DNA from 3 places in the Micromonospora sp. NPDC005254 genome. Region 3 is predicted to be linked to each of the others. Evidence: riboswitches for the same ligand, from Rfam matches in the RefSeq annotation. Region 3 holds a riboswitch; each other region holds the start of a gene.
What was found. Region 3 has a riboswitch for cyclic di-AMP ahead of ACFYPR_RS09825 (coiled-coil domain-containing protein). Riboswitches for the same ligand answer to the same signal wherever they lie in the genome.
Positions count from the first base shown of each region.

Region 1: linked by a shared signal. The riboswitch ahead of ACFYPR_RS30600 (hypothetical protein) and the one ahead of ACFYPR_RS09825 (coiled-coil domain-containing protein) in region 3 are both predicted to bind cyclic di-AMP.
Region 2: linked by a shared signal. The riboswitch ahead of ACFYPR_RS26620 (C39 family peptidase) and the one ahead of ACFYPR_RS09825 (coiled-coil domain-containing protein) in region 3 are both predicted to bind cyclic di-AMP.

Region 1 is NZ_JBIAKM010000013.1:71,127-78,994, forward strand. It holds gene ACFYPR_RS30575 (hypothetical protein) at 1-534, opposite strand, end outside; gene ACFYPR_RS30580 (copper ion binding protein) at 549-758, opposite strand; gene ACFYPR_RS30585 (metal-sensitive transcriptional regulator) at 908-1,204, shown strand; gene ACFYPR_RS30590 (heavy metal translocating P-type ATPase) at 1,210-3,321, opposite strand; gene ACFYPR_RS30595 (YibE/F family protein) at 3,634-4,998, shown strand; cyclic di-AMP (ydaO/yuaA leader) riboswitch at 5,165-5,295, shown strand; gene ACFYPR_RS30600 (hypothetical protein) at 5,300-6,319, shown strand; gene ACFYPR_RS30605 (carbonic anhydrase) at 6,408-7,136, opposite strand; gene ACFYPR_RS30610 (MarR family winged helix-turn-helix transcriptional regulator) at 7,385-7,714, shown strand.
Region 2 is NZ_JBIAKM010000009.1:284,883-292,750, reverse strand. It holds gene ACFYPR_RS26640 (ABC transporter ATP-binding protein) at 1-367, shown strand, start outside; gene ACFYPR_RS26635 (D-ribitol-5-phosphate cytidylyltransferase) at 512-2,017, shown strand; gene ACFYPR_RS26630 (CDP-glycerol glycerophosphotransferase family protein) at 2,057-3,727, shown strand; gene ACFYPR_RS26625 (alpha/beta hydrolase) at 3,732-4,478, opposite strand; gene ACFYPR_RS26620 (C39 family peptidase) at 4,604-5,446, opposite strand; cyclic di-AMP (ydaO/yuaA leader) riboswitch at 5,679-5,819, opposite strand; gene ACFYPR_RS26615 (hypothetical protein) at 6,105-6,872, opposite strand; gene ACFYPR_RS26610 (hypothetical protein) at 7,091-7,588, opposite strand; gene ACFYPR_RS26605 (acyltransferase family protein) at 7,681-7,868, opposite strand, start outside.
Region 3 is NZ_JBIAKM010000003.1:32,840-40,707, forward strand. It holds gene ACFYPR_RS09820 (hypothetical protein) at 1-512, opposite strand, end outside; gene ACFYPR_RS09825 (coiled-coil domain-containing protein) at 635-1,702, opposite strand; cyclic di-AMP (ydaO/yuaA leader) riboswitch at 1,708-1,839, opposite strand; gene ACFYPR_RS09830 (cation diffusion facilitator family transporter) at 1,981-2,898, opposite strand; gene ACFYPR_RS09835 (HelD family protein) at 3,005-5,122, opposite strand; gene ACFYPR_RS09840 (alpha/beta fold hydrolase) at 5,230-6,174, opposite strand; gene ACFYPR_RS09845 (carbonic anhydrase) at 6,322-6,945, shown strand; gene ACFYPR_RS09850 (hypothetical protein) at 7,018-7,347, opposite strand; gene ACFYPR_RS09855 (DUF3145 domain-containing protein) at 7,655-7,868, shown strand, end outside.

The DNA.
Region 1 (7,868 bases), on a different contig from region 3:
GGTGGCCGGGGCGGGCAGCGGCCGTTCGGTCAGCTCACCGGGGACGGTCACGTCCACCCCGAGGGTCAGCGCCTCGCCCCCGGTCGGCGTGAAGTCGGCGAACGCCCGCCACTGCCCCGGGCCGTCCAGCGGGGTGTCGACCCGCCAGGTGCCGTCCGGGGCGAGGTCGGGGTGCACGTGGCGGAAGCCGGACAGGTCCCGCCGGGCGACGATCAGGTGCATCCGCTTGTCGTGTGCCACGTCGTACCCAATCACCGGGCGGCCGTCCGGCCCGCCGATCCGGAAGGCGAACTCACCGGCCGGAGCGGCGACCGGAACGAGCGTGTAGCCACGGTCGGAGACGAGCAGACCGCCGGGAGTCCGGTCGGTCACCTCGTCGTGCGCGGTGGGGCCCGAGCTGTGGGCGACGCCGCCGTCGGGCCGACTCTCGGCGACCGGGGCGGCCGGGTCGACCACCCGGCCGATCCCGTACGCCGCGCCGAAGACCGCCGCGAGACCGAGGGCGAACCCGCCCATTCTGGTCACCGTGTTCATCCCGGGCTTTCCGCTCACGCCTCGACGAGGTCGTAACCGGCCTCGTCGACCGCCGCCCGGACGGACTCCGCGTCCACGGGTTGCTCGCTGGTGACGGTGACCCGGCCGGTGGCGAGATCCACCTGCACGTCGCGCACCCCGGCGATGGCGCCCACCTCGGCGCTGACCGCGCTGACGCAGTGCCCGCAGGTCATGCCCCGCACCTGGAACGTCGTGTCGACCATCGAATCTCTCCCTTCGCCGCCTGCCAGCCTATACCCCCCAGGGGTAAGGCCGAGACAGATCCGTAACCGGTCATGTACCGGTACCCGGTGGGGGTATCGGACACGAGGGACGTTACCATACCCCCCAGGGGTACGCTATCCTCGTCGCCATGACCGCACCCACGCCGATCCGCGGCTACACCGCCAGCAAGGACCAGCTGCTCGCGCGGCTCCGCCGCGTCGAGGGGCAGGTCCGGGGCATCGAGAAGATGGTCGACGACGACCGTTACTGCATCGACGTCCTCACCCAGATCTCCGCGATCCAGGCCGCGCTCGACAAGGTGGCCCTGGGCCTGCTCGACGGGCACGCCCGGCACTGCATGCACGAGGGGGCGGCCGAGGGCCGGGCCGACGAGATGGCCACCGAGATGATGGCGGCCGTCGGCCGACTCATGAAGCGCGGCTGAGCCGGTCAGTCGGGCTCCGCGTCGAGGCGTACCCGGCGGAGCAACTGGGCGTTGAGCGCCACCACGATGGTGGACGCCGACATCAGCACCGCCGCCACCGCCGGGCTCAACGCCACCCCGGCCCAGGCGAGCACCCCGGCCGCCAGGGGCAACGCCACCACGTTGTAGCCGGCGGCCCAGGCCAGGTTCTGCCGCATCTTGCGGTACGACGCCCGGGAGAGCCGGACCACGGCACCGACACCGCGCGGGTCGGACGACGCCAGCACCACCCCGGCGGACTCGATCGCCACGTCGGTCCCCGCCCCGATCGCGATGCCGACGTCGGAGCGGGCCAGCGCCGGCGCGTCGTTCACCCCGTCGCCGACCATCGCCACGGTCAGCCCTCGCCGCTGGAGCTCCGCGACCCGGCTGTCCTTCTCGGCCGGCAGCACCTCGGCGAAGACCTCGTCCACTCCCGACCGGAAGCCGAGATCGGCGGCCACCGACTCGGCCACCGACCGCGCGTCGCCGGTGATCATGGCGATGGTGCGGACGCCTTCGGCACGGAGCTCGGCGATGGCCTGCCGGGCCTCCGGACGCACCTCGTCGGTGAGCGCGAACGCCCCGAGCACGGTGCCCGGCAGCCGCACCAGGTACAGCACCACGGCCCCGCGCGCCGACCATCTGCCGGTCGCCGCCTTCAGGTCGTCCGGGAGCGCTCGGCCCAGATCCCGCAGCAACGCCGGGCCGCCCACCGCGTACTCCGTACCGTCGACGGTGGCCCGCACGCCGCGGCCCGGCAGCGACCGGAAGCCGGTGGCACGCGCTGGGCCGGCGGACCCGGCCGCCGTCACGATCGCCCGAGCCAGCGGATGCTCGCTGTCGGACTCGACGCCGGCGGCGATCCGCAGCGCTTCCTCCCGCTCCAGCCCCTGGGTCGTCACCAGGTCGCTCACCGCGTGCTCACCCCGGGTCAGCGTGCCGGTCTTGTCGAAGAGCACCGCGTCGACGGTCCGCATGCGCTCCAGCGCCAACCGGTCCTTGACCAGGATCCCGCGCCGCGCCGCCAGGGCGGTGGAGAGCGCCACGACCAGCGGGATGGCCAGGCCGAGCGCGTGCGGGCAGGCGATCACCAGGACGGTGACCGTACGGACCACCGCCTGGTCGGGCTCACCGAGCGCGGTCCAGACCGCCAGCGTCACCACGGCGGTGCCGGCGGCCACGTAGAACAGCGCGGCGGCGAACCGGTCGGCCAGCAGTTGGGCCTGCCCACCCGAGCGCTGCGCCTGCGCGACCATGCGCTGAATGCCGGCGAGCGCGGTCTCGTCACCCAGCGCCTCGACCCGGACCCGGATCGCCGAGTCGGTGGCGACCGTGCCGGCCACCACCCGCTCGCCCGTCGACCGGGCCACCGGCCGCGACTCACCGGTGATCATCGACTCGTCCAGTTCGGCGTCGCCATCGACGATCCGGCCGTCCGCCGGCACCCGACCCCCGGGCCGGACAAGCACCACGTCGCCCACCCGCAACGCGCCGACCGGCACCGGCTCGGCCTGCCCGTCCGCCGCCACGCGCTCGGCCTCGTCGGGCAGCAGCGCGGCCAACGCCGCCAGCGCCCCCCGGGCCTGCCCGATGGCCTTCATCTCCTGCCAGTGCCCGAGCAGCATGATGGTGACCAGCGCGGCCAACTCCCACCAGAAGTCCAGGTCGAAGGCGCCCAGGCTGGTGGCCAACGACGCCGAGTACGCCACCGTGATCGCCATCGCGACCAGCAGCATCATTCCCGGCGCCCGGTCCCGGATCTCCCGCACCGCACCGACCAGGAACGGCCAGCCACCCCAGAGGAAAATCACCGATCCGAGCACCGGCCCGACCCAGGAGCGGCCCGGAACGTCCCACCGGAGCCCGAGCCCGTCCACCACCAGGTGGCTGGTCAGCACCACCGGCAGGGTGAGCACCAGGCAGACCCAGAACCGGCGGCGGAACATCGCCGGGTCGTGGCCGGCGTGCTTGTCGTGGCCAGCGTGCTTGTCCTGGCCGGCGTGCCTCTCCGGGCCGGCGTGCTGATCGTGGCCGGCCGGCGTCGCGTGCTGGCTCTGGTCGGCGGCCTGCTCAGGGGCGGGCTCGGACGCGGGCATGACTCCAACATGCCGCTCCGGGCGACGCCGCGCGGGCGGTTCGACCATCCGACACTCCGCCACGACCTGCGACACCCGGTCCGGCTGGCTAGCATTTCCGGCGATGGCCTACTGGACCCCACCGCCCAGTCGGGCACCGGCGCCGCCACGGCGCGGCGCCTCCGCCGACCGGCCGGTCCGACGGCTCACCCTGTGTGATCACCGGGTCGCCAGCCGGCAATCCGATGCGCCCGGCACCGCGTTCGACCGGCGGAGGTGAACCGACCGGCCCGTCGGCACGTACCCCGCACCGGATCGTTGGGAGTTCTCGCATTGGGTTCCGACCACAGCCGTACCGCTCCGCCCGTCCCACCCCGGGCCCGGCGGATCCTCGTCGCGACGGTGGTGCCGCTCTTCGTGGCCACCGTCGTCGCCGCCGTGGTGCTCTGGCCACGGGACGGGGCGCCGCAGACCGGCGGCGGCACGGACGCGCCGCGCCACCACGGCACGGTCACCCGGGTGGTGACCGAACCCTGCCCACCGTCGGCCAACCCGGAGGGCACGCCGGCCACCGGGCCGTGCGGGACCGTGGACGTACGGATCGAGGACGGGCCGAGCGCCGGCCAGCAGGTGCAAACGCCAGTCCCCGCCGGGCCCGGCGCTCCGCGGATCGAGGTCGGCGACGACGTCGTCCTGGTCGAGCTGACCGACCCGACCGATCCCGCCACCAGCAGCTGGAACATCGCCGAGCATCAGCGCGGAAAGCCGTTGGTGTGGCTCGCGGTGGTCTTCGCCGCCGCGATCGTCGCGTTCGGCCGGTGGCGGGGCCTGGCCGCGCTGGCAGGGCTGGCCGCCAGCTTCGCCATCCTGCTCACCTTCGTGTTGCCGGGCATCAGCGCCGGCCGGTCACCGCTGCTGGTGGCGGTGGTTGGCGCAGCCCTGATCATGTTCGTGGTGCTCTACCTGACACACGGGGTGACCGCGCAGACCTCGGTCGCGGTGCTCGGCACCCTGGGCAGCCTGGTGCTCACCGGCGTGCTCGCGACCATCGCCACCGCCGCCACCCACCTGACCGGCTTCGGCAGCGAGGACGCCACCACGCTGTCGATGTTCCAGGCCGATGTCGATCTGCGTGGCCTGCTGCTCGCCGGGATCATCATCGGCTCACTCGGGGTGCTCGACGACGTGACCGTCACCCAGGCCGCCACCGTCACCGAGCTGGCGAACGCCAACCCCGGCCTGAGCCGGCTGCAGCTCTACCGGGCGGCCACCCGGGTCGGCCGGGCGCACATCGCCTCCACGGTCAACACCATCGTCCTGGCGTACGCGGGCGCCTCACTTCCGCTGCTGCTTCTGCTCACCGCCGACACCCGCCCCCTCGGGCAGATCCTGACCAGCGAGTTCCTCGCCCAGGAGATCGTCCGCAGCGCGGTCGCCACGCTCGGCCTGATCGCCGCCGTACCCCTCACCACCGGGCTCGCCGCCGTGGTGACCGCGGCCGGGTCGACGCCGGCGCAGGGCGCGGCCGCCGACGTCCTGACGCCGCGCCCCCGTCCGGACCGGACGGAGGCGTTGGCCGCCCTCAGCTCCCCGCCAGCGGGTCGGTCCGACGGGCCCGACCCGGAGCGGAGCGCACCCCCATCCACCGCCACCACCGGGTGGCCAGAGCCGAACAGGAGCACGGATACGGCATGGTGACACTCCTCAGCGTGACCGGATCGGGCCTACGCCCTGAAAACCGCGTCACTGGTCACTCAACGCCATGGCGAAATGACGCTTTTAGTCGGCATCAGGACGTAGCTCAGGCGGTGGACTCTCGGGTAACCTCGCTGCCGGTCACCGACGAAGGCGCGCAGCGGCGCCTGCGGTGCCACCGCCCAATCGCCAACCGGCGAGCCGGGGACCCAGGTACGTGGGGTGAATCCGCGACAGCGGTAGGGGCCACTTCCGCCCCGAACCCGTCAGCTAACCCGGTCGGCGGTCGACGGAAGGGAACATTGTGACGGCACCCCTACGCCGCTGGTTGACACCCGTGGTGGCCGTGCTCGCTGCGCTGACCGTGTTCGCCGGGCCCCTCCCGGCCCACGCCGCCCCGACGACCCCCACACCGTCCGGGCACGAAGAGGAAGACGAACCCAAGCTCCTCAACGACGTCATCGAGCAGACCAACCGGGACTACGTGGCGGCCAAGTCCAAGCTGGACAAGTCCAAGAAGCGGCAGCTTGAGCTGGCGTTGCAGGTCGAGCGGGCGAAGGCCGACCTGGAGGCGCTGGCCCCGCAGGTCGGGCAGATCGCCGCCCAGTCGTACCGGACCGGGCGGATCGGCGCGATCGCGATGCTGCTGGAGAGCGACGCCCCGGACTCGTTCGTCCGACGGGCCGCGGCGCTCGACGAGATGAACATGGTCAACGAGAAGAAGCTCGCCGAGGTCAACACGGTCAAGACCCGCGCCGAGCAGGCCAAGCTGGCCCTCGACGCGGAGGTCCGCGAGCAGCAGAAGCAGACCGCCCTGATGGCGAAGGACAAGCGCGACGCGGACAAGGCGCTCGCGCTGGTCGGCGGTCAGGGTTTCACCGGCGGTCTGGTCGACGCCGTCTCGCCGGTCGCCCGGATCGGCCCGGGTCGCACCGCCGACGGCGACTGGAAGGCCGAGTCATGCAGCGAGGACGACCCCACCACCTCCGGTTGTGTCACGCCGCGCACCCTGCACGCGTACAAGGAGGTCAAGCGGGCCGGGTTCAACCGGTTCGTCGGCTGCCACCGCAACGGTGGCCCGTTCGAGCACCCGAAGGGCCGCGCCTGTGACTGGTCGTTGCAGAAGAGCGGCTTCAGCCCGTGGCACAACAACGACACCCGCATGTACGGCAACAACGTCGCCGCGTTCCTCATCCGCAACGCCGACCGCCTCGGCATCTACTACGTGATCTGGAACCGGCAGATCTGGTTCCCGGCGACCGGCTGGAAGTCGTACAGCGGACCGTCGAACCACACCGACCACGTGCACATGTCGCTGCTCTGACCCGGTGCCAAGAAGTCGAGGGCCGTCCCGCATCAGGCGGGGCGGCCCTCGTCGCGTCAGGCGGCGGAAGTTGCCGGGGCGGTCCGCGTCAGGCGGCGGCGGAAGCTGCCGGGTCGTCCGAGGCGCCGGGCGCGTCGAACGTCGCGGCACCCGCCGGTGCGGGGGTAACCGCGCGCACCACACCGGCGGCGAGCCGGTACGACATGCCCACCACCGCACACCGCCCCTGTGCCACCTCGTCGGCCAGCACGGGCGACTGCCCGAGCAGCGTCTCGACGGTCTGCGCGATGTGGATGTCGACGATGCCGTCGACGTCGTCCACGCCCTCGGCGGTGGCACGTCGCAGGCTGGGCAGCACCGCGTCGACCACCGCGGGCAGGTGTCCCGGCGGCGCGACGCCGGTGGCGGCCGCCTCACGGGCGGCCTGCACGGCACCGCACGAGTCGTGGCCGAGGACCACCACCAGTGGAGTGCCGAGCACCGTCACCGCGTACTCCACGCTGCCCAGCACCTCCGGGCCCGCGGTGTGTCCGGCCGTACGGACCACGAAGAGGTCGCCCAGCCCCCGGTCGAAGATGATCTCAGCCGCCAGGCGGGAGTCGGAGCAGCCCACGATCACCGCGAACGGGTGCTGCCCGTCGGCCACGGCGGCCCGGTGCCCGGCGTCCTGGTTGGGGTGGCGCGGCGCCCCGCTGACGAAGCGCCGGTTGCCCGCGGCCAGCTCGGCGTACGCTCGGGCCGGCTCGGTCGGCGTCGGCGCTCGATCGGCAGCCCGCTGCGGGCCCGGCTGCCCGCCAGGCGTACCGGAACGGCTCATCCCCGCACCTCGTCTCCACGCGTTTGACCTGCTCAAGAGGCTTTTCAGTCGGGCCGGCGGTGGGCGCTGGCTCGGGCTCCACGGTCACACGCACCGCAAGATGCGTCAAGATATGCGTGATTTAGATTTCATACGTTGACCCCCGAACCGGCCCTCCGGCCGTTGGGACCGGGCCGGTCCGTCGGCACCTGGCCCGACCCTCCGGCGGGCACGGAGGTGGGGCGGACAACCGGAGAGGCGGCTCCACCATGACGAGCGCGGCGACGGCCGGAGGCGGCCGGAACTGGACGTTCCTCACCAACCACGGGCATGTGCTGCTGGCCATCGCCCGCGATCCCACCGCGCGACTGCGCGACGTGGCGGCCGAGGTGGGCGTCACCGAACGGGCCGCCCAGGCCATCGTCGCCGACCTGGAGGCCGGTGGTTACCTGCACCGCACCCGGGTGGGGCGTCGCAACGAGTACACCCTGAACCCCGCCGGCCGGTTCCGGCACCCCGCCGAGGCCGACCGCCAGGTCGGCGACCTGCTCGCGCTGTTCGCCGAAGCACCCGCAGAAGATGTCACGTCCCGGCCTTGACCGTCGTCGGTGCACGCCGGCCTGGAGCGGCGACCCGCTACCCGCCCGGACCGGCGTCGCCGCACGCCGGCCTGGAGCGGCGACCCGCTACCCGCCCGGACCGGCGTCGTCGCGCCCGCCGCTGAGCGACGTCATCGTTCCCGCCCGGAACGGC
Region 2 (7,868 bases), on a different contig from region 3:
GGCCGCGGGCATCATCGACTTCTCCGGGATCAACGAGCGGGGCGACTTCGCCAGCCTGCCGATGCGCACGTACTCCTCCGGGATGGCGGCCCGCCTGCGGTTCTCCATCGCCGCCGCCAAGAGGCACGACGTGCTGCTCATCGACGAGGCGCTCGCCACCGGCGACAAGGGCTTCCGCAAGCGCAGCGAGCAGCGGGTACGCGAGCTGCGCGAGGGCGCCGGCACGGTGTTCCTGGTCAGCCACCAGCTCTCGTCCGTGCGTGACACCTGCGAACGGACGATCTGGCTGGAATCGGGCGTTCTCCGGATGGACGGCCCCACCGACGAGGTCATCCGCGCATACGAGGCGTACGCGAACAGCAAGTAGAGTGCCGGCCAACCTCCGGCATCGACACGGCACCAGGACCGCGTCGCCCGCATTGGGGCGGCGCGGTCCGCGCGTTAAGGTTCATTCCGTCGCCGCTCGGGCGGAACCTTCCGTTAACGCAATTCTGAGAGTGAGGATCCGGCAATGACGCAGGACCAGACCACTGGCCCGGACGCCGCAACGGAGACCCCCGCACCGTGGCGGCCCTCGCGGACAGTGGCCGTGGTGCTGGCCGGCGGCACCGGGACCCGGCTGGGCCTCGGCATCCCCAAGCAGCTGCTGAAGATCGCCGGTAAGCCGATCATCGAGCACACCCTGGCCGTCTTCGAGGCCGCCCCGGAGATCGACGAGATCATCGTGCTGATGGCCACCGGCCACGTCGAGGACGCCCGGCAGATCGTCGAGAAGGCCGGCCTGCGCAAGGTCACGAAGGTGATCGAGGGTGGCGACACCCGCAACGCGACCACCCGGATCGCGCTGGACGCGGTCGGCCCGGCCGACTGCAACATCCTCTTCCACGACGCGGTTCGCCCGCTGCTCAGCGGCCGGATCGTCCGCGAGTGCGTGAACGCGCTGTGGACCTACGACGCCGTCGACGTCGCCATCCCCTCCGCCGACACGATCATCCAGGTGGACGAGAACGACTGCATCACCGACATCCCGGTGCGCTCCCGGCTGCGCCGGGGACAGACCCCGCAGGCGTTCCGCTCCCCCACCATCCGCGAGGCGTACCGGATCGCCGAGGGTGACCCCGACTTCGCGGCCACCGACGACTGCGGCGTGGTCCTGCGCTACCTGCCGGGCACCCCGATCAAGGTGATCGACGGCTCGGACGAGAACATCAAGGTCACCCACCCGGTCGACGTGCACCTGGCGGACAAGCTCTTCCAGCTCGCCGCGGCGCAGGCGCCCCGGCTGACCGACCACCGCAGCTACAGCGAGGAGCTGACCGGCCGCACCATCGTGGTGTTCGGCGGCAGCTACGGCATCGGCCACGAGCTGACCGAGCTGGCCCGGCGCTACGGCGCGCAGGTCTTCCCGTTCAGCCGCTCCACCACTGGCACCCACGTGGAGCGCGCCGAGGACGTCGAGGCCGCGCTGACGACCGCCTTCGAGGCCACCGGCCGGATCGACCACGTGGTCGTCACCGCCGGGATCCTGGAGAAGGGCGCCCTGGCCGAGATGGACGAGGAGACGATGGACCGGGTGTTGCAGGTCAACTTCGTCGGTCCGGTGACCATCGCCCGGCAGGCCCTGCCGTACCTCCAGCAGACCAAGGGCCAGCTGCTGCTCTACACCTCCAGCTCGTACACCCGGGGTCGGGCCCGCTACGCGCTCTACTCGGCCACCAAGGCCGCCCTGGTCAACCTGACCCAGGCGCTCGCCGACGAGTGGGCCGACGTGGGCGTCCGCGTCAACTGCATCAACCCGGAGCGGACGGCCACCCCGATGCGGACCCGGGCGTTCGGCGAGGAGCCGGAGAACACCCTGCTCGCCGCGGAGGCCGTCGCCCAGTCGTCGCTGGACGTGCTGATCTCCGACCTGACCGGTCAGGTCATCGACGTACGCCGGGCGCCCGGTGACGGTCCGTCGGTGCCGGCCCAGTCTGCGCGGGCCGAGGCGGCGCCGGCCGTGACCTCCGCGAGCTGACGCGGGCGACGGAACTCCGACGGCGGCGAACGGAACGACATGCGTGGTGACCTGGTCCGAAAGCTGCTTGCCCGGTGCCTGAGCGTCGGTCTGGCGGTGCTGGCGTTCGTCGTGGTGGCGCTGACCGGCGCCACCGGGTGGGGGCTGGCGCTGGCCGTCGCGGCGCTGGCCGCGGCGGCCGCCGAGCAGCGGATCCGGCCCGGCGCTGACCTGGTCGCCGAGACGGCGCTGATCGCCGCGGCGGTCCTGGTCGGCTACTCCCGGCGACTCGACGACGGGTTCGACCCGGCGCTGGCCGCCACGGCGCTGGTCCTGCTGGGGCTGGTGCTCCTGGTGGGGCCGCTGCGGACCGCCGGCAACCTGGAGGTCCGGGCGGCCAACCTGCCGGTACGGGCCTGGACCCCGCTGATCGCCGACCGGCTCGGCGTCGCCCTGTTGGGGCTGCTCGCGGCAGTGGCCCTCGCCGCCGCGCTGACCCTGCCCGCCGCCGTGGCGCTCGTCGTCAGCCTGCTGGTGGGCGCCGGCGCCGGGGCGGTCGCGCTGGATCTGGCCCGGCGGCGGTTCCGGCCCACCGGCGGCGGTGGGCCGGTGGCCCGCGCGCTGCGCCGGCACCAGCCGGAGTTCCTGCTCTACTTCTCCGCGCCGCCCGGCTCGGAATACCAGGTCACCATGTGGCTGCCGTACCTGGAGCGGATCGGCAGGCCGTTCCTGGTCCTGGTGCGCGAGCCGGAGTTCCTGGCGCCCATCGCCGCGGCCACCGACGCGCCGGTGGTCTACTGCCCCACCCTGCGGGCGATCGACGAGGCGCTGGTGCCGAGCCTGCGGGTGGCGTTCTACGTCAACCACGGGGCGAAGAACAGCCACTGCGTCCGGTTCACCCAGCTCACCCACATCCAGCTGCACCACGGCGACAGCGACAAGGCGCCGAGCGCCAACCCGGTCTCGGGGATCTTCGACCGGATCTTCGTGGCCGGTCCGGCGGCGATCGACCGGTACGCCCGTGCCGGGGTGCGGATCCCGGCGGACAAGTTCGTGGTGGTGGGCCGCCCGCAGGTCGAGTCGATCGACGTACGCCGGGAGCCGGCGCGCGGCCTCGCGAGCCCGACGGTGCTCTACACCCCGACCTGGACCGGGCACCACGCCGACGCCGACTACTGCTCGCTGCCGGTGGCCGAGGAGCTGCTGCGACGGCTGCTGGAGCGCGGTGCCACGGTGATCCTGCGGGCCCACCCGTACACGGCGCAGAACCCGGCGTCGGCACGCCAGTTGGGCCGGCTGACGGAGCTGCTGGCCGCCGACCGGGCCCGCAGCGGACGGCAGCACGTCTTCGGCGCGGCGGCCCGCGAGCTGAGCCTGACCGAGTGCGTCAACCGCTCGGACGCGCTGGTCTCCGACGTGTCCGGCGTGATCTCGGACTACCTCTACTCCGGCAAGCCGTACGCCGTGACCGACATGGGCGACGAGGGCGACCGGTTCACCGACCGTTTCCCGTTGGCCGGGTCGGGTTACGTGCTGCGGCGCGACATGTCGAATGTGGACGCCGTGCTCACCGCGCTGCTGGACACCGACCCGCTGGCCGAGGAGCGCTGGGCCACCCGCCGCCGCTACCTGGGTGACTTCCCCGCCGAGTCGTACGCCGAGGCTTTCCTGACGGCCGCGCGCCGAGAGCTGGCGCCGGCGGAGAACCTGGCCACGTCAGCACCGGTCTAGCAGCTCAGCGGTAGGCGTCCAGCAGCGCCAGCACGGCGGCCGGGTCCTCCAGGTGCGCGTTGTGGCCGAGACCGGGCAGCGTGGCGACCGGCACGCCGTACTCCTTGAGCTGTGCGTCGGTGACCATCGGGTCGTGCTCGCCGCGTGCCAGCACCACCGGCACGTCGGTCGCCGCCAGCAGCGCGGTCAGGTCGGGCTGGCCGACGGCGAACGCGCTCGTGTCCATCGCGAGCCGCCACCGGCCGTCGACCTGGCGCAGGCCGGCGTCCACCATCGGATGGTCCGGAGAGACCAGACCGGTGAGGCCGGCGACCCGCAGGTAGCGGCGGGCGGCCTCGGTGCGGCTGGCGAACCAACCGAGCGGGCGGGCGGCGAGCTCCGCGGCCCGGGCCAGCTCGGCGGGTGACCAGACCGCCTTGATGCCCAACCCGACCACCGCGTCCACCGGCAGGCCGGCGGCGCGGGCCGCCAGCGCCAGGCCGACCACCCCACCCAGCGAGTGGCCGAGCACCACGATGCGGTCGTCGAAGGCCAGGCCCTGTGCGATCCGCTGGGCCAGACCCTCGAAGGAGTACGACGACAGCGGGGCCGACCAGCCGTGGCCGGCGAGATCCGGCGCCAACCACCGCCCTGGCCAGTGCTGCTCCAGCAGTGGCGCCCAGGGCAGCCACACGTCGCCCGTCGCTCCCATGCCGTGCAGCAGCAGCAGGACCGGCCCGCGACCGGCGTGACCAACCGATTCGTCCACCACGGCCGCAGTCTCCCACGGTTCGTGGCCCGGTACGAGAGCCGTCATCGGCATCGACGCGAGACGCCGCGGGCGCCGGCCCCTCGTGGGGGACGGCGCCCGCGGCGTCGTGGGCGTCAGCGCCTGGGTCAGGCGGAGTAGCCCCGGGTGGCGATCCAGTTGGCCAGGTCGATCGTGGTGATCCAGTACGCCGGGTCGGCCGCGTTCGCCGAGTCGGCGATCCGCACGGTCCGGCCGTTGTCCTTGTAGCCCACGACGGCGATGTAGTGCCCACCGCCGTAGGAGTGCCAGCCGCCATTGGTGTCGGTGGCGTCGCCGACGACGTTGGCCACCACGCCCCGGCCGTCGGTGATGGCCTTGACGACGTCGGCCTGGAGGCGGTCCATCTGCGCCGGGCTGGGCGTGCCCGCGAACATCCGGGTCTGGTACGGGGAACCCTTCACCTCGGCGTTGAGCACCCGGGTGGTGTCCTCGGCCGAGTTGGTGCCCATCTCGGTGGTGCCCAGCTCGGCGCCGAGCTCCTCCTGCGTACGGTCGATGCCGGTGGCGCTGAGGGCGTTGCGGGTGGCCGCCGGGCCGCAGTTGTAGTACGTGTTCTGCGCCTCGTAGTCGTAGTCGAGCACCTTGGTCGCGGGCGGCTTCGGCGGCGTCGGCTTACGGGTGAGGTCCGGGTTGCTCGTGGCCTTCGCGGCGGGCGACGCGGCGCTGGTGGCCGGGGCGGCAGTGCTCGGCGCGGCCGAGGGGGACGCGACGCGCGCCTGGTCGCGAGACGCGATGGTGTCGCTGCGCATCTCGGCGACTGTGGTCGCGGTGTGCTCGCTGGCCGGGGCGCCGTCGGCGCCCGCAAGCAGGGCGCCGGTCGTGGTGGCGATCGCGAGGGCCGCGGCGGAGGCGGCGACGATCTGGTACGGGCGCTCGGTCGCGAGGCGACGGAGCTGACGCTGCAGGGTGTGCTTCACGGGGTCCTCCACGGTTCGGGGGGTGAGCGGCACACCGGGCTCGGCCGGTATCCGGGCAGGCGCCAGCGCGCGAACCGTGGTCCGCGGATGGTGAACCGCTCAGGGGAACGCCCGGCGCGGCCGGGCGGGAAAGGCGGCGACCCGGGGGGTCAGCTCACCGTCACAAGGCGGATGAGCGGGGGCGCCGCGACGCCGTGGAGGCGGGGGAACAACCGAGGGGTGGAAAGGTGCTGCACGAGGATGGAACTCCTTCCGTCACCGCCTACCGGGTTAGCTGACGGATTCGGGCGGGAAGATCGCCCTACCGCGGGCCGTGGCTCGCGGATTCACCCCGGACTTACTGTGGGTCCCCGGTTCGTAGATCACGATTGAGCGGGTCGGCACGGCGTCGCCTCCTGCGATCGGTTACCGCACCGGACAGCACGACAGTACTGGCCAGTGCGGACCCTGCCAAGCCACGCCCACCTGCGTAAACATCGTTTGGCGCACCAATTTCTGCGCGTATTGCCGCTGACGTGACTCGATGGGACAACCGGTTCCGGAGGCGCCGACGGGCGACAACCGGACAGGCTGCCGGCAACGCCGCCACAATCGCGCGAACATTGGCCGCCGATGGTGCCGGTCGCCCGATTTTCATCGTCCGTGACGGGCCTCACATAACAGATCGGGCTCAACCGACCCGGGCCGGACGCCAGCGTGTCACGACCGCCGAACGCGACGCCCGGGTCGTCGTACGGCGCGACGGCAGCGGGTTCGGCCACAACCGGACCGCCGCCGCGTACGCCTCCTCGGCGAGCGTGCGTGCCGACTCGGCGGCCAGCTCCGCGTCCCGCCAGGCCGACCGCTCCCGCTCGTCGGCGGCCCGGTGGTCGGCCAGCCTCGCGTCACGGATCGCCCGGGTGAGCAGCACCTCCTGCTCGACCGGGTGCCGGCGGGGATCCCAGCCGCGCCGGTGCCCGAACACGTCACCGAGCTGAGTCATGGTCAACTCGCCGCGCCAGTGCGCCGCCATCGCGGCACGGTGCAGGTAGCGCTCCCGGGCCGCGTACTCGGCCGGGGTGTGCGGGGTACGTGGGGTCGGCAGCGCCCCGGCGGTGGCGAACCGACGGGCTGCGGTGTCCGCCTCGTCGTACCGGGACCAGGCGGCCTGCGCCTCTTCCTGAGTGATCAGCCAGTCAGCGCGTCGTCGCCGGGCCGTCTGCGCCGCGCGGGCCGCGGCCACGGCCACCTCTTCGGCGTAGCGGCGCAGGTCGGCGAGTTCGGCGGCGGCCACCTCCTGGGCGGTGGGCGGCGGCGGCGGCTCGGAGGCGGTCGAGTCCGGCTCCGGGCGGGCGACCAGCACGGCGAGAACGGTCAGCGCCAGCAGGAACAGGGCCGACCAGATGGCGGCGGCCTGGGGCACCTCGGTCAGGAACTGGTAGAAGACGACGGTCTCCATGGTCGGCACCTCGGGAGAATGCGCGTTGCTACGGGGAAGCCGCACGAGGGTCGGTGACCCGCGGGTCGGCTGGTACGGACTGGTGTGTCGACAGGTGCGGTGGCGGGACGCTCGATCGGGGCCTCGGCGCTGCGGCGGGGCGGCTCAGCAGCCGGTGCGGTGGCCAGTGGCCGGCGCGGAGGTCAGTGACCCGGTGCGGGTCAGGAGCCGGTGCGCGGTCAGCGACCCGCCGTGATTCGGTGCTCCGGTGGGGCCCGGGGAGACCGGGCAGCCGGGTTGTCGGCGCGGGGTGACCGCTCGGAGACCGCCCGCCCCGGCGTCACGCCGGTCGACGTGGCGACCAGGGTGCGCGAAGTGTCGTGCAGCGCGGGTTGCGGGTCGGCGGACCACGCCGCGGCGGACTCGTCAACGGCGGCGGACTCGTCAACGGCGGCGCTGTCGCGGGCTGCCCGCTCCTGGGCGGCGCTGTCGCGGGCGGCGGTCTGGTCGTCGTCGACGATGGACGTCGCGGGCCCGGTGCTGGACACGGCGGCGGGTCGGTCGGGCGACGCGGGCGGCTCGACTGCGGACGTCGCCGAGGCGGCTGGCGTTGGCGACCCCGGAAGGGCCGTGGTCGCGCCGAGCGCGAGGGCGGCGATGACGGCGAGGCTGGTCAGCACCCGTGTCGCCCAGCGCGCCACCCACCACAGGGGACAGGTGAGCGCGACCGGAAGCACGTCCCCACGCTACCGCCGACGACGACCGTGCGCATCGACGCCGGGCGTGTCGGCTCACGCCGCGCCGACCGCGTCCGGCCTGGGCGGATGGGTCAGCGCGAGTCGGCGTACGTCGATCGTTCGTCGGTCCGGCCTGCGCCGGGGGCCCGGTCGTCGGTGTCGCCGGTGCGCTGTGGAGGGACGGCCGACGGCCGCTTCGGGCGGCGCGGCGCGAGCCGGCGCATCATCGGGGTCTCGACGTAGCGGTGCAGCAGCCCGGCGAGCACCAGATTCACCAGCA
Region 3 (7,868 bases):
TTGCGTGCCGGGCTCGCGGCGGCGGAGGTATGGCGTGCGCCGGTGGGTCGGGCGGGTCGGCGGCCCCAGGGCTTGTACGTGGAGAGCACGGTCGCGATGATCATGAGGCTGGTCGACACCGCGGGCGCGATCACCAGGTCGGCGCGATCCCGGGCGGGGAGGGCGGCGCCCAGCGCGCTCGCGTGCCGCAGGTTCGGGGTGAGCAGGAACAGCACCAGCCCGACCATCACCGTGGTGATCACGAGCTTGACCAGCACCCACCGGTAGCGCACCAGGCCCCAGGGGGTGAGCAGCGCGCTGGCGACGCCGACGAGCCAGACGAGCACGCTCAGCGGCGCGAACAGCACCGTGCCGACGAGCCCGGCGACCGGATAGACCACGGCCGGGTCGGCGCCGCGCTGTGCCGCGATGCCGAGGGTGAGCAGCACCAGGTCGGCCCCGAGCCAACCGAGCGAGGTGATGAGGTGCAGGGTGAGCAGCGCCTTGCGGGTGGCGGGTGGGATTCGCGGCATACCCGACATGCTGCCGGCCCGGCCCGGCCGGGTCGTCCGATCACCGGCGGCGTCCGGGGTACGTCCGCTGACGTACCCGGGGCCGGCGCACCCGCTCGACGGTGCGCCGGCCACCGGTGGGGTCAGTACACCGACAGGTGTACGTGGTTGGTGTGTTCGCTGGAGGGGTCGCCGTTCCCCCCGCTGTACGACTTCCACCCGCTGCTGGGCAGCCAGATCTGCCTGTACCAGATCACGTAGAGCACGGCGAGCCGGTCGGAGTTGCGGATGAAGTACGCGGCCAGGTTGTTGCCGTACGTCTTGTCGCCGCCGGTGGCGTCCCCGCCGAAGCCGCCCTTCTGGGCGGCGAAGTCGCAGGCCCGACCCTTCGGGTGTTCGCCGGAGCCGCCCGAGCGGTGGCAGGAGACGTACCGGGTGAAGCCGGCGGCCTTCGCCTGGTTGAGGGCGTGCAGGGTGCGGGGGGTGATGCAGCCGCTGGCCGGGGTGGGGTCGTTGATGCTGCACGACTCGGAGGGCCAGGAGCCGTCGGAGTTGCGCGGCGCGGGCTGGGCGTTGGCGGTGGAGGTGCCCCGGTTGGAACTGGTGTCGGCAGCGGTGGTGCGCGGCTTGCTGGTGGCGACCGCCAGGGCCCGTTCGGCCTGTTCCTTGCGCTTGGCCATCACCTCGACCTGCTTGCGCTGCTCGCGGATCTCGCCGTCCAGGGCGGTGCGGGTGCGGTTGGCCTCGTCCCGGGTGGCGTGCAGGTCGCGCAGCACCCGGTCCTCGTTGGCGGCCACCACGTCCAGCGCGGCCGCCCGGTCCATGAAGCCCTCGGGGGTGTTGGTGTTGAGCAACGCCGAGACGGTGCTGAGCCGGCCGGTGCGGTACGCCACGCCGGCGATCTCGCCGACCTTGCCGTTGCGCACGGTCATCTCGGCCTCGGTGGTCTTCAGCTTGGCCGCGAGTTGCTGCTGGCGCTTGACGGAGGTGTCCAGGGCGCGCTTCGCGTCCAGGTAGCCCTTGCTGGCGGCCTCCAGTTGGGCCCGCAGCGCGGGGGTGCCGCCCTCCTCGTCGCCGTCGGGCGCCGCGGCGGCCCGCAGGCCGCCGGGGGGAGCGGCGGTGGCGGCGCCCACCGGTAGGGCGACGCCGAGGGTGACCATCATGACGATCAGTGCCGCGAGTCGGGCGGCGGGTGGTCGTGCTGGTGCCACTACGCATGTCCTTCCGTCAGCCGCCGACCGGGTTAGCTGACGGGTTCGGGACGGAAGATCCCTACCGCTGACGCGGATGCACCCCAGGAACGTGGTTCCCCGGTTCGCCCTCTCGGGTGATTAGGCGGCGGCCGCCACCGGCGCCGGGAGGGCGCCGCCGGGTGGTGGCCGGGGACGAGCCTACCGGGGCAGGTGGGACGTGTGCAGTCGATGTGACGGAAGGTGTCTGCGCCGCCACCGAAGATGACGGCAAAACGGTCTTTTCGTCAGATAGGTGCTCACCACTCGATCGAACCGCAGGCGCCCGTGGCGGACCCGGGCTCGATCTGCAGCGTGGCGTGCTCGATGCGGAAGTCCTCCCGCAGGGCGGTACGCGCCGCGGTGAGCACCGTGCCGACCTCCCCGCCGGGCGCCATGATCAGGTGTGCGGAGGCCACCTCCATGCCCGAGGTGAGCGTCCAGACGTGCAGGTCGTGCACCTCCACCACGCCGGGCACCGCGGCCAGTCGGTCGTGCACGGCGGTGACCTGGAGGTGTTCCGGGGCGGCCTGCACCAGGATGCGGACGGCCGCGCGCCCCAGCCGCCAGGTGCGCGGCAGGATGAACACGCCGATGGCGACCGCTACCAACGGGTCGGCCCACCACCACTCGGTGACCGCGATGAGCAGCGCCGCGCCGATCACGCCGAGCGAGCCGAGCAGGTCGCCGAGCACCTCCAGGTAGGCGCCCTGGAGGTTGATGCTCTCCCGGGCGCCGGCGCGCAGCAGCGCGAACGCGATCACGTTCGCGAGCAGGCCGAGGACGGCCACCGCGAGCATCGGGCCGGTCAGCACCTCGTGCGGGTCGCCGAACCGGCCGATCGCCTCGATCACCACGTAGACCGCCACGCCGGAGAGCAGGACGGCGTTGGCCAGGGCGGCGAGCACCTCGAGGCGGTAGAGCCCGAAGGTGCGCTGCGGGTCGCCGGTGGCCCGCCGGGTGGCGGTGATCGCGGCGAGCGCCATCCCGATGCCCAGCACGTCGGTGAACATGTGCCCGGCGTCGGAGAGCAGGGCGAGCGAGCCGGTGTGGAAGGCGGCCACACCCTCGACCACCATCAGCGTCGCGAGCAGCCCGAACGCGGTCCAGAGTCGGCCCCGGTGCTGGTGGGCGGCGTTGGTGACCGACCCGTGGTGGTGGTCATGACCTGCTCCCACGAAATCCACCCTCCGTCGCCACCCGGGACCCGGTCAAATGTATGCTCACATCGCTATGTATGCAAGTGTACGGACCGGCCCACCCTTCGACACGGCAACCCGCAGGTCAGCCGGTCGGGTCGATGGTGGTGAGCCGCTGGGTGGCCCGGGAGAGCGCCACGTAGAGCGTTCGTACGCCGGAGCCCGGATCGGCCCGGATCTCGCTCGGGGCGACCAGCACCACCCCGTCGTACTCCATGCCCTTCGCCTCCAGGCTGGTCACCACCTGCAGCCGCGCCGCGCCGAGTGAGCCGAGCCAACCGGCGACCTCGTCGCGGCGGGTGACCGGCGTGATCACCCCGACCGTGCCGTCCACCTCGGCCAGCAGGCCGGTGGCCGCCTCCACGACCGCGGTCTCCAACCCGGCCGGCGGCACCACCAGCTCGACGGGGTCGATACCGGTGGAGCGTACGGCGTTCGGCAGCGGCAGGTCGGGGTAGAGCCGGCGGATCTCCGCCGCCGCCACCGCGAAGATCTCCGCCGAGTTGCGGTAGTTGGTGGTGAGCGTGAAATCGTGCCGCTTGCGACGGCCCAGCGCCTGGTCCCGGGCGTGGGTCAGCTCCTGGGGATCACCGATCCACGCGGTCTGCGCCGGGTCGCCCACGACGGTCCAGGAGGCCAGGCGGCCGCGCCGTCCGACCATCCGCCACTGCATCGGCGAGACGTCCTGCGCCTCGTCCACCACCACATGCGCGTACTCCCGGTAGTCCTCCGGACGCTCCCGGGCCGCCGCGCGGGCGGCCCGCTGCCGGTCGCTGGCGGTGCTCAGCTCGCGCACGCCGCCGGCGAGTTGGAACGGGTCACGGCGGGCCCGCGCCGGCTGCATGGGCTTGCCGAGCAGCGCGTCCAACTCGTCCAATAACGCCACGTCCGCGATGGTCAGGCCCGCGGTGTCCAGATTCTGGTACGCGGCGGTGAGCAGCCTGATCTCCGCGCCGGAGAGGATGCCGCCGGCGTACCGACGTAGCCGGTCCGGGCGGGCCAGCCAGCCGAGCACGTGTCGGGGGTGCAGGCGGGGCCACCACGCCTTGAGGAACTCCCGGAACTCTGGCCGCTCGGCGATCTCGCCCTCGAAGGCCCGGTGCTCGGGCAGCCGGGTGATGCCCACCGCCCGGGCCTGCGCCCAGAGCGCGGCGAACACCCCGTCGAAGCCGGCCCGGCGTGCCTCGTTGCGCCGGGCGCCACGGTGCAGCGCGCGGTCCCGGATCCGGTCCAGCTCGGCCCGGTCCAGCCGCAGCAGCGTGCCCCGGTAGAGCAGCCGCAGCTCACCCGGGCCGCCCGGCACCGCGTCGCGGGCCGCGCGCTCCAGCACCCGGCGCATCCGCAGCGAGCCCTTCACCGCCGCCACCTCGGGCGGGTCGGCGCGGGTGGCGGTCATTCCCGGAAAGAGGCTGCCCAGCGAGTGCAGGGTCGCCGTGTCCTCACCGAGCGAGGGCAGCACCGAGGCGATGTACTCGACGAAGACGGTGGACGGCCCGACCACCAGGATGCCCCCGCCGGCGTACCGGCTGCGGTCGGAGTAGAGCAGGAAGGCCGCCCGGTGCAGGGCGACCGCCGTCTTGCCGGTGCCCGGACCGCCCGCCACGATCGTCACCCCGGAACCGGGCGACCGGATGGCCTCGTCCTGCTCCCGCTGGATCGTCGCCACGATGTCGCGCATGCCCCGACCGGTGGCGCGGGACAGGGTGGCCAGCAACGCGCCGTCACCGACCACAGTCATCCCCTCCGGCGCGGCGGTCGGGTCCAGCAGGTCGTCCTCGATCCGGGTGACCCGCTCGGCGCGCGAGGAGATGGTGCGGCGACGCACCACGCCCAGCGGCTGCGCCGGGGTGGCCTGGTAGAACGCGGAGGCGGCCGGCGCGCGCCAGTCGACGACCAGCGTGGTGGCGTCCTCGTCGCGGATGCCGAGCCGCCCGACGTGCAGCACCTGCCGGTCGCGCAGGTCCAGACGGCCGAAGACCAGCCCCTCGTGCTCGGCGTCGAGGGTGTGCCGTCGCTGCGCGGCGTGGAAGACCATCGCGTCGCGCTCGACCAGCGCGCCGAACGTGCCGACCCGGGCCATCCGGTAACCGTCCCGTTCGGCCCGAACCGCGGACTGGCGCAGCTCGGCCAGTCGGGCGTACACCCGGTCGAGGTGCCGTTGCTCGACGGCGATCTCCTGCTCCAGGGCGGTCTGGTCGGTCAACGCACGCTCCTTCGATGTCGCCGGCAGACGGCGCGAACCGCGCGGGCCAACCGCAGAAGGGTACGGCCCCGGGCCCGGGGCTTCGCGCCCGAGGTGCGGGAACGTGCTCAGCGACCCGTCCCGGTCGCGCTCGCGTCGTGCCCGTCGCGCGCCGGCGCGGCGAGCACCCGACGCAGTACGCCGGTCAGCGCGGCGTTCACCTCGTCCGGGCGCTCCATCATCAGCATGTGTCCGGCACCCGGACAGACGGTCAGCTCGGTGGCCGGCAGGGCGGCGGCGATCGACTCGGCGCACGGCGGTGGGGTCAGCCGGTCCCGGTCACCGACCAGGGCGGCGGCCGGCAGGTGGGCCAGCGCGGTGAGGGTGTCCAGCCGGCGCTGGGCGCCGATCGAGGCGCGGAAGCCGCCGATCGAGCGCAGCGAGGCGCGGGCCACCGCCGAGGTCACCAGCCGAATGTCGGAGGGATCACAGCGGTCGCCGAAGAGCATCCACCGGATGCTCGGTTGCAACGCGTTCAGCAGCGCCCGGGGCGCGCGCCACGAGCCGCACCGGGCCAGGACACCGGCGCCCGTCGTCTCGGCGAGCCGGATCAGCCGGGCGATGCGCGGCGAGAGCCCGTAGACGGTGTGCGTGTGCCCCTCGGCGGTGGTCGAGACGAAGACCAGGCCGGCCGTACGGGCGGCGAAGTGGCCGGGGTGGCGGTGCGCGTACTCCATGATCGTCATTCCGCCCATCGAGTGCCCGACCAGGACCACCCGACCGGTCGGCGCGACCGCGTCGAGGACGGCGGCCAGATCGTCGCCGAGCTGGGCCAGGGTGGCCGTGGGCAACGCCATGCAGCTGGACCGACCGTGGCCGCGCGCGTCGTAGGTGACCACCCGCACCGCGTCGCCGGCCGAGGCGGTCAGCGCGTCCACCTGCCGGTGCCAGCTGCGCCCGTCCAGCGTCCAGCCGTGCAGCAGGACGGCCGTGACCGGGGCGTCCGCAGGCCCCGTGACCTCCACGTGCAGTCGTACGTCGTCGGGCATCCCGACCTCGAACCGCTCCGGCATCGCCACCTCCCCGGGCCGCCCCGGCCTCATCAGCACCGGGATACCCGGCGGTAACACCGGCTACCCGCCGGGACGCCACGCCAATCGCGCCGGGCGAACATTCCCGACCCCGCCCGTGACCGTCGGCGGCGAGCCAAGCTGAACGGCATGGAGGTGGCGGGACAGGGGCGGCAGGCCGGGGGTACGCCCCGCGCCGCGCTCGCCGAGCTGCTCGCCGGCAACCGGCGGTTCGTCAGCGGCCAACCCGTGCACGGCCACGACGTCACCGCCGCGGCGGCGGCCGCCTCCGGGGACCAGCAGCCGTACGCGGTGGTGCTCGGCTGCATCGACTCGCGGGTGCCGCTGGAGGCGATCTTCGACCAGACCTTCGGTGCGATCTGCGTGATCCGTACCGGCGGGCACGTGCTCGACCGCGCCGTGTGCGGCTCCATCGAGTACGTGGTCGGTCAGCTCGGCGTGCCGCTGGTGCTGGTGCTCGGACACGAGCGGTGCGGGGCGGTGGGAGCGACGGTGGACGCGCTGCGATCGGGGGAGCGGCCCGGCGGCTCGCTCGCTCACCTGGTCGACGAGATCGCCCCGGCGGTCACCGAGGCCGGGCTCGACGATCCGGCGGTGCATCCCCAGGCGATCCGCCGGCACGTCCGGCGTACGGTCCACGCGCTGCGCGCGGACGACCTGCTGGCCGGGCCGGTCGCGGCTGGTCGGGTGGCGGTGGTGGGCGGCCTCTACGACCTGAGCACCGGCGAGGTCGCCCTGCTCGACCCGAGCTGAACACGCCGGACGCGAAACCGCCCGCCGGGAACTCCCGGCGGGCGGTCTGCTGGTGCTGCGGTGGGGGAGGGCTCAGCCCTCGAAGACGCCGGCCGCGACCAGGCGCTTCTCGGTGGCCTCCCAGCCGTCGTTCGGGTGAACGGCAGCCAGGTTGTTGATCTCCGCCCGGATCTTGGCGGCGTGGCCGGCGGCGGCCAGCACCCGGATCTCCTCGACGAAGGCGTCGGAGTCGGTGCGCAGGTGCGCGGTCTTGCCGTTGGTCAGGTTGCGCACGTAGGCGTGCTTGCCGCCGTTGAGCGGGATGAGGTACTTGAACTCGCCCAGCACGCTGAGGGCGCCACCCTGGCCAGCCTGGCCGGCCCGGACGGACGCGCGCGCGGTCTTAGAGGTGTTGCTCGCCACGGAGGTACTCCTTGCAAGACGTACGGGAGGACTGGACGTCCGGGGGCTGTGTGCGGGTGACACTGAGTCGGCCCGCGAAGGTGTAACGCGGCAGAAGCCGCCGATGGAACTGTACAGGACCACGACATCAGGCTGGTCGTCGCGGTGTCCTGAGAGGCAACGGAGACCACCCGTCCGGCTATTCCGGCAGGCGTTTTTTCCGATTCCCTGGCGCACCATCCGTCACAGGAGTCATCATGTGTTGCAGCAACCACTCCGGTGGACGAGGTCGTAGGGGAAGACGCACCTCGCTCTCCGGGAGGTCACCGTGCCAACGCGTGGCGTCGTATACGTCCACTCGACCCCGCTCGCCGTGTGCTCGCACGTCGAGTGGGCGATCGCGCGCGTCCTAGCCGCGCCGGTCAACCTGCAGTGGACGGCTCAGCCCGTCGATCCCGGCGCCCGCCGGGCCGAGTGCGGGTGGACCGGCCGTCCGGGGACGGGCGCCGAGCTGGCTGCTGCCCTCCGGCAGTGGCCCATGA